4 regions of the Priestia sp. D51 genome follow, and region 2 is predicted to be linked to each of the others. Evidence: riboswitches for the same ligand, from Rfam matches in the RefSeq annotation. Region 2 holds a riboswitch; each other region holds the start of a gene.
What was found. Region 2 has a riboswitch for cobalamin ahead of ACNHOZ_RS07305 ((2Fe-2S) ferredoxin domain-containing protein). Riboswitches for the same ligand answer to the same signal wherever they lie in the genome.

Region 1 (2,187 bases), 840 kb from region 2:
TCTTGGTGATTTCGAAAAGATGATCCATTTAATGCTTGAATCGCCTGTTTGCTTACACTTATTTCTTTTTCAATTGCTTCTTTTCCTTGCTGCACCGCTTTTGTTAAAAGCGTGATTTCCTTTAGCTTTTCATCTGCAAAAGACAGCGCGTTTTTTAGAATTGGCTCAATGGTTTTTTCGCTTTTCACCGTGACAGGAACATGTAATAAACTTGATGAAGGCTGCAGAATCAAACGGTCTTTTGATACAGCTTCTTCAATTTCACTGATTGTTAAAAGCTGTTCGTCCAAGTTTTCACGCCAAATGTTTCGTCCGTCAATCACTCCTGCTGCCAGCACTTTATCAGTCGGAAACCCATATTTATTAAGCGCCGTGAGATTTTCTCCTCGGTCATGTACAAAGTCTAAGCCAATTCCTTCAACAGGAAGAGACACAACTTCTTTGTAGTAATCAACGCTGTCAAAATACGTTTGCAAAATGACTTTTACATTCGGTGCCGCTTTTTTCAAAGCTTCATAGACTTTTTTATAGAGCGCCAGGTCTTCTTTTGATAGCGTTGTAGCTAAAACCGGCTCATCTATTTGTACCCACTCCACGCCTTCTGCCTGAAGCTCAGCTAAAATAGTCGCATACAGAGGAACAAATTGTTCAACTACTTTTTTAAACTCACTTTTTTTATATCCTTTTGACAGCTTCACAAATGTTACTGGACCTAAAATAACGGGTTTGCCTTTGATATTCAGCTTTTGTTTTGCTTCTTTGTAAAATTGAAGCGGGCGATTTTCTACAAGTGCCGGCGTACATTCCTCAAGCTCGGGTACGATGTAGTGATAATTTGTGTTAAACCATTTTGTCATCGTAGAAGCTACCGCACCTTTTGTTCCTCGCGCGATGTCAAAATACGTTTCAAGCGATACCGGGCCTCCGCTATATTCAAAGCGCTTTGGCACCAAACCAAACATAGCGGCTGTATCTAACACGTGATCGTATAAGCTAAAATCGCCGACTGGAATTAATTCAATTCCTGCGTCACGCTGTTTTTTCAGATGTCCTAGACGAAGAGCTTCAATTTCCTGAAGAAAGATATCTTTCTCTAGTTTTCCTGCCCAAAACTGCTCAAGCGCTTTTTTCCATTCTCGTTTTTCACCAATTCTTGGATAACCTACATTTGAACTTTTTACACTGCTCATTTTTTCCACTCCCTGTATATTTTTTTATCGCTAAACTAAAAAATCTCTCTTTTCGAAATGAAAAGAGAGATGATACGCATACTTAACTAAAGTTGAGATAGCCTGTTTTTCTCAACACGTATTCCTCACTCCTCTCTATATCCCGTAGAGCTTAAGTGCATACAACAGGCAGGTCTCCTGACTTAGGTTCATCGCTTCCTATCCCTTCCCATTTCAACATGAAACAGTGGTTAATAAGTTGCTCCCCATTACAGTGGCGGGACCGCGCCGGCTTTTCACCGGTCTTCCCTTTTAAGCTGCGTACATTCGTTACACAGCACCTGATGCATTTCTATGAAATTGTTCATTCAAAACACCTTTACATAAAATAAAAAGCCTCTCTATTATGAATAGAGAGGCATAGTATCTATGAAATCCTCTCTTATTTTTCAAAGCTGTACGCTTTGCAGGATGTAGCACCTTTTTAACAAGATTGTTAAATGGTTGCCGGGCTTCACAGGGCCAGTCCCTCCGCCTCTCTCAATAAGAGTTTTAATTGTTTATAATATTTTGAATGTAGAGTCATCTTAACACCTTACATTTATGTTGTCAAAAGAAATTTCAAAAAAATTAGTTTTCAGGAGGCGTTGACGCTAATTTTTGCCTTAATAATTTGTAATCATCTTTTCGATGTGTTTCGATCAAGTCTTTTGCTCCTTGATGATACCCTGAAGAATAGATGTACTCTACCGCCGTTTCGATAAGCATTCTCTTTTCTTCCGCACATTCTCGGTCCATTAGGGGGAACAGTCTACCTAAAAGGTCATTTAAATCTTCCTTAATAAAACGATTGAGTCCTTCTTGCATCTTTTCGTTTGCCATGATAGCTCCTCCATTTGCTGTGTATGTTTTAAGCCTCTATAAACACGCATTTCACTGTGAATGTTAAGATAAAGTTAAGTCATTAAACAGTATATCAAGTGAATATTTTTCTTCAATTACATATGTAATACAAATA
Region 2 (2,187 bases):
CCTTTGCGCTTCCACAATTTGTCTTGTGCGTCTTCCGCTTTTCGGATTATAAAAAGCTACTACAAAATCCGCTTGTGCAGCTGCTTCGATTCGTTTTTCGATTAACTCCCAAGGCGTAAGGTGGTCACTTAAACTAATCGTACAGGCATCATGCATCACGGGCGCCCCAAGGAGGGATGCGCATGAATTAATAGCCGAAATGCCAGGAATCACTTCCAGCTCTACGCCCGTTTCTTTTTTCCATCCTTTTTCAATCAACACTTCATACACAAGGCCGGCCATTCCGTATACTCCTGCATCTCCGCTTGAAATGACCGCCACGGTTTTTCCCGCTTCAGCTTGCTTTACGGCTTCTTGTGCACGGCTTACTTCTTCGGTCATTCCTGTACTAATAATTTGCTGATTCGTTAATAGTCCCTGAATTAATTCCACATAGGTTTTATAACCAATGATCATATCACTTTCTTGAATGGCTTCTCTTGCTCGCTGTGTAATATGTTCAAAGCTTCCTGGGCCGAATCCAATAACTAACAGTTTACCTTTCATGCTAGCTCCTCCTTTATGCGTTACTTTTTACTTTGTCAATTCCTTCTATGGAGTCACTCTTTTCCGGAGAAACAAAACCGTTTTGATCATATTCATAAATAAGTGATTCCTTTATACTGCAGCCTCCTGCTAAATGTTCTTCAACAATTCGATGAGCTACGTTTTCAGTGACCTGCTTGTACCAATCTCCTGAAGGGTACACGATAGCTACAGGAGCATCTTTGCATCTTCCGTTACAGCGCGTACGGGTTGTGTGAACCGCTTCATCTAGATTCAGTTCAGTCACTTTATTTCGAATAGCTTGCGTGGCTTCTTCTCCACCTTTTCTCATACAGCTGCTTCCATTACAAATCAATACGTGATGTTTTGTTCCATTTAAGTTCCACGTCGTCACACTTATTCGCTCCTTTACTAAAAAAACGCCTCTATCAATGATAGAGGCGCAGAAAAATTCAAACTAAGTTTTTGCACTTCCACCTATATCCCGTAGGGTAAGCTTCGCATTAGAAAAAGGCTGGTTTCCTGACTTCGATTCATCACTTGATTGCGCCTTCCCGAATACAGTGGCATATGCAATCAGCTCCTCTTCACAGTGGCGGGTACCGCGCTGGCTTCACACCAGACTTCCCATTTAACGCAATGTGAACATTGCGCACCTTTTTTGCACGATATGTAGTTTTGTGCTACGAGAAAAACCCGCTTCGCTAATATGCGAGCGGGTAAAACGTCAGAATAAAAGTGTACACGAATGCCACTTTAAGCCAACGTTTCCCTTCCCGCTCCCCGGAGAAATAGAAACTTCACAATAAAGACAGGTCTCCTGACTTGTGTATCATTCTACTTGAGAACCTTCCCGTGATTTTTCCACAGTGGTTATACTCGTTCGTCCACACTTACAGTTGCGGGGGCAGTACTGGTCTTTCACCAGTTTCCCTATTAAGCCTTCTTGGCATCTTCACTGTTGCTGTTTGATATATATGAACCTTTTAAACTATCAGAATAATAGAAGTAACTACCATATCATAGCGTACATTTTTTTTTATTTCAACTCTATTCTTTTCGTAAGATACAAGAAGCTATAAAAAAACAAGAGCATAAAGTCAGCTCTTGTTTTTTCATTATATAGCTACTAATGTTAAATGAGGATCATTATAATACACGACTTCTGAAAGAACTTTACAGCCATTTGTTTTGGCAAAAGCTTCTCTCGCCTGCGTTTCAGTTTCAAATTCAAACATTTTCATTTCTTTTCCAGCATATACCGTCAGTACCCACATGAAAAGATTCGCCTCCGATTATTGTAGTGATCGCTATATCCACATTATGACGAAACCATATCCTTTTGAAAACCCATTCTACAAAACTTGTCACAAGAAACTTTTAAAAATTTAAAAACATTTTAACTTCTGTAAATGAACAAAATGTACAAAAGGTTTAAGCCGTATTATACCTCTTTAAAAAAGGTGCTTTTTTTACCAACTGTTGCTTCACCAGTAAAAAAATATATAGTATTTATTAAAAAAAGAAGCCGGACAGCCCGCTTCTTTTTTAGGAAAGGAAAGTACAGACATCACTGTCCCGTCCTGCTCTTTGTTTTGCATAAAAATACACTAATTAAATATTCCTTTCTTAAAGCAGAAC
Region 3 (2,187 bases), on a different contig from region 2:
CGCCAGTGAATAAATCATGCGTGCGCTGGCGTTCATCACCATTGTTCAAACGCGCGTCTAAGAATGAAAAAATGTCTTTATGCCAAACGTCTAAATATACGGCAATAGCTCCTTGTCGTTGACCTAGCTGATCGACACTTACAGCCGTATTATTTAGCTGTTTCATCCATGGAATTGTTCCTGATGATACGCCTTTAAAACCTTTTATATCACTTCCTCGGCTTCTAATATGACCGAGGTAGACACCAATTCCGCCTCCATTTTTACTAAGCGTGGCCAAATCTGTATTGCTATCATAAATACCGCGTAAGCTGTCATCAATCGTATCAATAAAGCAGCTAGATAGCTGTCCGTAGCTCTTTCCTGCGTTTGAGAGTGTTGGTGTGGCAACCGTCATATATAGACTAGAAAGCGCCCAGTACGCTTCTTTTACTAATGCTGTTCGATTTTCTTTCTTTTCTTGAGACATCAGCGTCATAGCAATGATAAGAAAACGTTCTTGCGGTAATTCGTATACACGCTTATCATGTGATGTCGCTAAATAGCGATCTGCTAATGTCAGCAATCCAATGTATGTAAATAAACGATCGCGTTCAGGAATAATGACTGAAGCAATTTCATTAATTTCTTCTTCTGTATATGTTTTTAATAGCTGTTTATTATAAATGCCGATTTTTGTTAGTTCTTGAATAAGCTGATAAAACGAACCGTACTTCTCTTTTTTATCATAACCTCGGTTGTCCGCTGCTTTTCGATATAGTTCGTTTAAATAGACGTCTGCCGCCACGTACGTCCAATCTGGTTCTTCCATTGAAATACGCTCTAGGGCTGCCAAAATTAGTACGTTTGCAACCTTTTCGTCCGTCATATTTTCCTTTACTGTAACAGTTTGAATAACCTTTTCCTCATACAAAGAAAAATCAAGCTGCGTAAATTCTTTTTTTAAACGTTCAATATATGCAGTTAATTCATGTAGAATTGTAGGCTTTAATGTATTCACCATAAATATGGCTCCTCTCTTCACTTCAAAATAAAAAATCGCTCACCGTACCTCGGTGAGCGAATAGAACGAAGATAGAAGAAGACACTAAGTCTTTTCTCAATCCTCGCTCTACCCTCTCACCTCCCGAAGAAGATAAAACGACATAAAAAAGGCAGGTCTCCTGACTTATGCTTCTTTTTACTTTAAGGCCTTCCCATGATGTTTACTCACAGTGGATTTCCTTATTTCATCAGCATTCACAGTTGCGGGGACAGCTTTGGATTTTCACCAAATTCCCTTTTAAGTCTTTTTATCAGACACCTTTTTCACTGGAAAACACAAAATATAGTATTTTATTATTGTTTAACAAACAACATATTGTGTTATGTTATAAACACATTATATAGGACAACTTAGAAAACTATCAACCTATTTTCAAAAATAATTTTGTTTTTTACGATAAAATCCTTCGACTTTTTTCATCAAACTACTCCATCATAACATGTTTTGACACGCTTGATGGAACAATGTGCTCTTTTTAAAAAATTTGTCCTATTTTTCTACTAAACATTGCCAACATCAATAAAAAACCGTTTTTCATAAAAAACGGTTTTTAATTATTTGTATTCTTTTTCAAATGCTGTGATTGTTTTGATAAACTTTTTATCAATATCGTATCCGATCCCCGGTTTTTCCTTCACCTTTATTACTCCGGCTTCTACCTCTACTTCGGGCTTAATAATATCTTTTTCCCAATAGCGAGACGACGCAGAAATGTCACCTGGTATCGTGAAAGAAGGCAGTGTGGCAAGGGCGATATTATGAGCTCGTGAAATCCCGGCTTCTAACATTCCGCCAACCCAAAGCCTTACACCGTGTAGGGCGCATAAATCATGAATTTTTTTTGCTACAGACATTCCGCCAACTCGACCGATTTTCACATTGATAATCTTGCAGCTTTTTTGTTCGATTGCATGACGTGCATCTTCATAGCTCACAATACTTTCATCTAAGCAAATCGGCGTCTTCATTTGCTTTTGTAATAATCGATGATCAAGGATATCATCCGAACTTAACGGCTGTTCGATCATCATTAAATTCAATTCATCTAGTTTTTTCAATGAATCACTATCGCTTAACTTATAGGCTGAATTGGCATCAGCCATAAGAGGAATGCTTGGAAATTCATCTCGAATTTGTTTCAG
Region 4 (2,187 bases), on a different contig from region 2:
ATATTATTAAGAAAAAGTCGCATATACGCGGCTTTTTTTTATTGGAAAATTTTTAATGTATTTAACACTTGTTTTTTAAAATTAAATTGTGTACAATTAAATTACAGAAACGATAAATAAAAAATTTTAATAAAATTACTAAAAAAGAGGAGAGATTTATACATGAAAGCTTTATATGAAACGACAGTCGTTAACACAGGTGGAAGAACAGGAGAAGTTCATTCTTTAGATAATATCTTTAATCTAGACGTTGCAACACCTCCAGCGCTTGGTGGAGAAGCAACAACAGCAACAAACCCAGAGCAGCTATTTGCAGCTGGATACAGTGCTTGTTTCAACAGCGCGTTAGAATTTATGTTGAAAAAACATAACGTAGAAATTAAAAGCAGTGAAGTAAAAGCTACGGTTCAGCTGCTTCCAGATAAAGCTGATCAAGGAGTGAAAATTGCTGTAGCGCTTGAAGCTCATATCGAAGGCTTAGATTTAGAAACAGCTAAAAAATATGTAGACCTAGCCCACTCATACTGCCCGTATTCAAAAGCAATCAGCGGCAACGTAGACGTAACGGTAGAAGTAGTTTAATTGCTTTAAAAAGCCCTGCTAAGCATGTAAAGCTTAGCAGGGCTTTTTTATTTGAATTTTCTCTATTCATTTGTAAGGAGTACTAGTATAATGAGGAAGAAAATGAATCATTCGCACAGTTTAGGTGCTCTTACATAGCGTAAGAGGTAACAGGGAATCGAGTGCAAATCTCGAGCGGTCCAGCCACTGTAAGCAGGGAGTTTTCTATCTTATCGTCACTCAAAACGGGGAAGGCGGTAGAAAATGATGATCTCAAGCCAGGAGACCTACCTATTCTGTACACTTGACTCTTCTAGGAAAGAGGCGGTGTATCAAGGTACGCAGTGAGCAATTGCTGTTTATTTTCATATGCCGACACATCCTCAATTTCTATAGAATTGAGGCTTTTTTACGTTTTATTTTAAAAAAAGGAGTGTAGGAAATGGAAGGTTTATCAGTTTTTTTACTTGTCTTTTTATTAGGAATCAGGCACGGATTGGATGCAGATCACTTAGCTTTTATTGATGGCCAGACCCGATATAATTGGCGAATGGGGAGCCGTTTTGCCCCGTGGGTCGGCACGCTGTTTTCACTAGGTCACGGAGGAATGGTGGCCGTCACGGCCGGGGTGCTTGGCGTGGTGATGAAGAATTTTACGTTTCCATCGTATTTCGATCATTTTGCATCTTGGGTATCCATTATCTCCCTCTTTCTAATCGGGACATTAAACACATATCATTTGCTTCGAACCAAAAATAAAGAGGAAGAGTTTGAGCTGAGCGGGTTAAAAGGGAAGTTTATTCCGAAAATCGCAAAAGGAACAACGAATCCTTTTTTAATTATTCTTGTAGGAGCATTGTTCGCTTTAGCAGCCGAAACGGTCAGTCAAACGGCCGTGTGGTCTCTAGCTGTAGGGAACGCAGGCAAGTATACGCCGCTTTTATTAGGACTAGTATTTATGTTTGGTATGATGCTGACAGATACAATCGATTCACTGATTGTACATAAAATGGTGAATGAATCGAGTAAGTTTGGGCGATCTGCTTCCCGCTTGATGGGCTGGGTTATTGTTGTCCTCGCGTATGGTGTGTCACTCTATTTAGCATTCACTTTCTTTAACCCGTGGGCCGAAGTAAACTTTGAAATGGTTGGCGTTATTTTGTTTATTTTTTTAGTGTCTATGTTTGTTTTTGTGAGTGTGAAGTCAAAAGGGAAAAATATTAAAATAAATGTCAATTAGTCAAACGAAAGCTTTAATCTGTTGAAGATTGAAGCTTTTTTGTATGAATTTGTTGAAGTTTATGGCTATTTTCGGTCGGTTATGAATAAGTTAAAGTATTATCTATATTTAAAGGATGGAAAATTGTCTGAAAACCATTATAATTAAGGATAATTTAAGGTCGTTATGTGAAACGTAGAACATAGTTATACGTACGATAAATAAAAGCATTTAATGCGAGCAGCAGGGGTTGTTTGGAGGAGGAATTGATTTGAGTCAGGTAATGGTAGAACAAAGTGTATTTAGTTATTTAAAAGAACACGAACAAGAGATGCTTGAAGATTTAGTTGGATTTGTGAAAAAAGAATCACCGTCCTACAGTAAAGAGTTAGTAGATCAGTGTGGAA

Region 1: it holds a riboswitch for cobalamin, as region 2 does, so the genes downstream of both, metE (5-methyltetrahydropteroyltriglutamate--homocysteine S-methyltransferase) here and ACNHOZ_RS07305 ((2Fe-2S) ferredoxin domain-containing protein) in region 2, are expected to answer to the same signal.
Region 3: it holds a riboswitch for cobalamin, as region 2 does, so the genes downstream of both, ACNHOZ_RS00180 (ribonucleoside-diphosphate reductase subunit alpha) here and ACNHOZ_RS07305 ((2Fe-2S) ferredoxin domain-containing protein) in region 2, are expected to answer to the same signal.
Region 4: it holds a riboswitch for cobalamin, as region 2 does, so the genes downstream of both, ACNHOZ_RS24795 (HoxN/HupN/NixA family nickel/cobalt transporter) here and ACNHOZ_RS07305 ((2Fe-2S) ferredoxin domain-containing protein) in region 2, are expected to answer to the same signal.

What each region holds. Positions count from the first base shown of each region.
Region 1 covers NZ_JBLTIR010000002.1:958,617-960,803, forward strand. The annotation lists gene metE (5-methyltetrahydropteroyltriglutamate--homocysteine S-methyltransferase) at 1-1,190, opposite strand, end outside; cobalamin riboswitch at 1,341-1,529, opposite strand; SAM riboswitch class I at 1,609-1,719, opposite strand; gene ACNHOZ_RS11915 (hypothetical protein) at 1,800-2,051, opposite strand.
Region 2 covers NZ_JBLTIR010000002.1:123,117-125,303, forward strand. The annotation lists gene cobJ (precorrin-3B C(17)-methyltransferase) at 1-546, opposite strand, end outside; gene ACNHOZ_RS07305 ((2Fe-2S) ferredoxin domain-containing protein) at 560-940, opposite strand; cobalamin riboswitch at 1,042-1,221, opposite strand; cobalamin riboswitch at 1,340-1,518, opposite strand; gene ACNHOZ_RS07310 (hypothetical protein) at 1,665-1,823, opposite strand; gene ACNHOZ_RS07315 (M42 family metallopeptidase) at 2,176-2,187, opposite strand, start outside.
Region 3 covers NZ_JBLTIR010000001.1:19,347-21,533, reverse strand. The annotation lists gene ACNHOZ_RS00180 (ribonucleoside-diphosphate reductase subunit alpha) at 1-1,003, opposite strand, end outside; cobalamin riboswitch at 1,137-1,322, opposite strand; gene menC (o-succinylbenzoate synthase) at 1,600-2,187, opposite strand, start outside.
Region 4 covers NZ_JBLTIR010000009.1:93,580-95,766, reverse strand. The annotation lists gene ACNHOZ_RS24805 (undecaprenyl-diphosphatase) at 1-10, shown strand, start outside; gene ACNHOZ_RS24800 (organic hydroperoxide resistance protein) at 163-582, shown strand; cobalamin riboswitch at 688-870, shown strand; gene ACNHOZ_RS24795 (HoxN/HupN/NixA family nickel/cobalt transporter) at 1,004-1,801, shown strand; gene ACNHOZ_RS24790 (M20 family metallopeptidase) at 2,031-2,187, shown strand, end outside.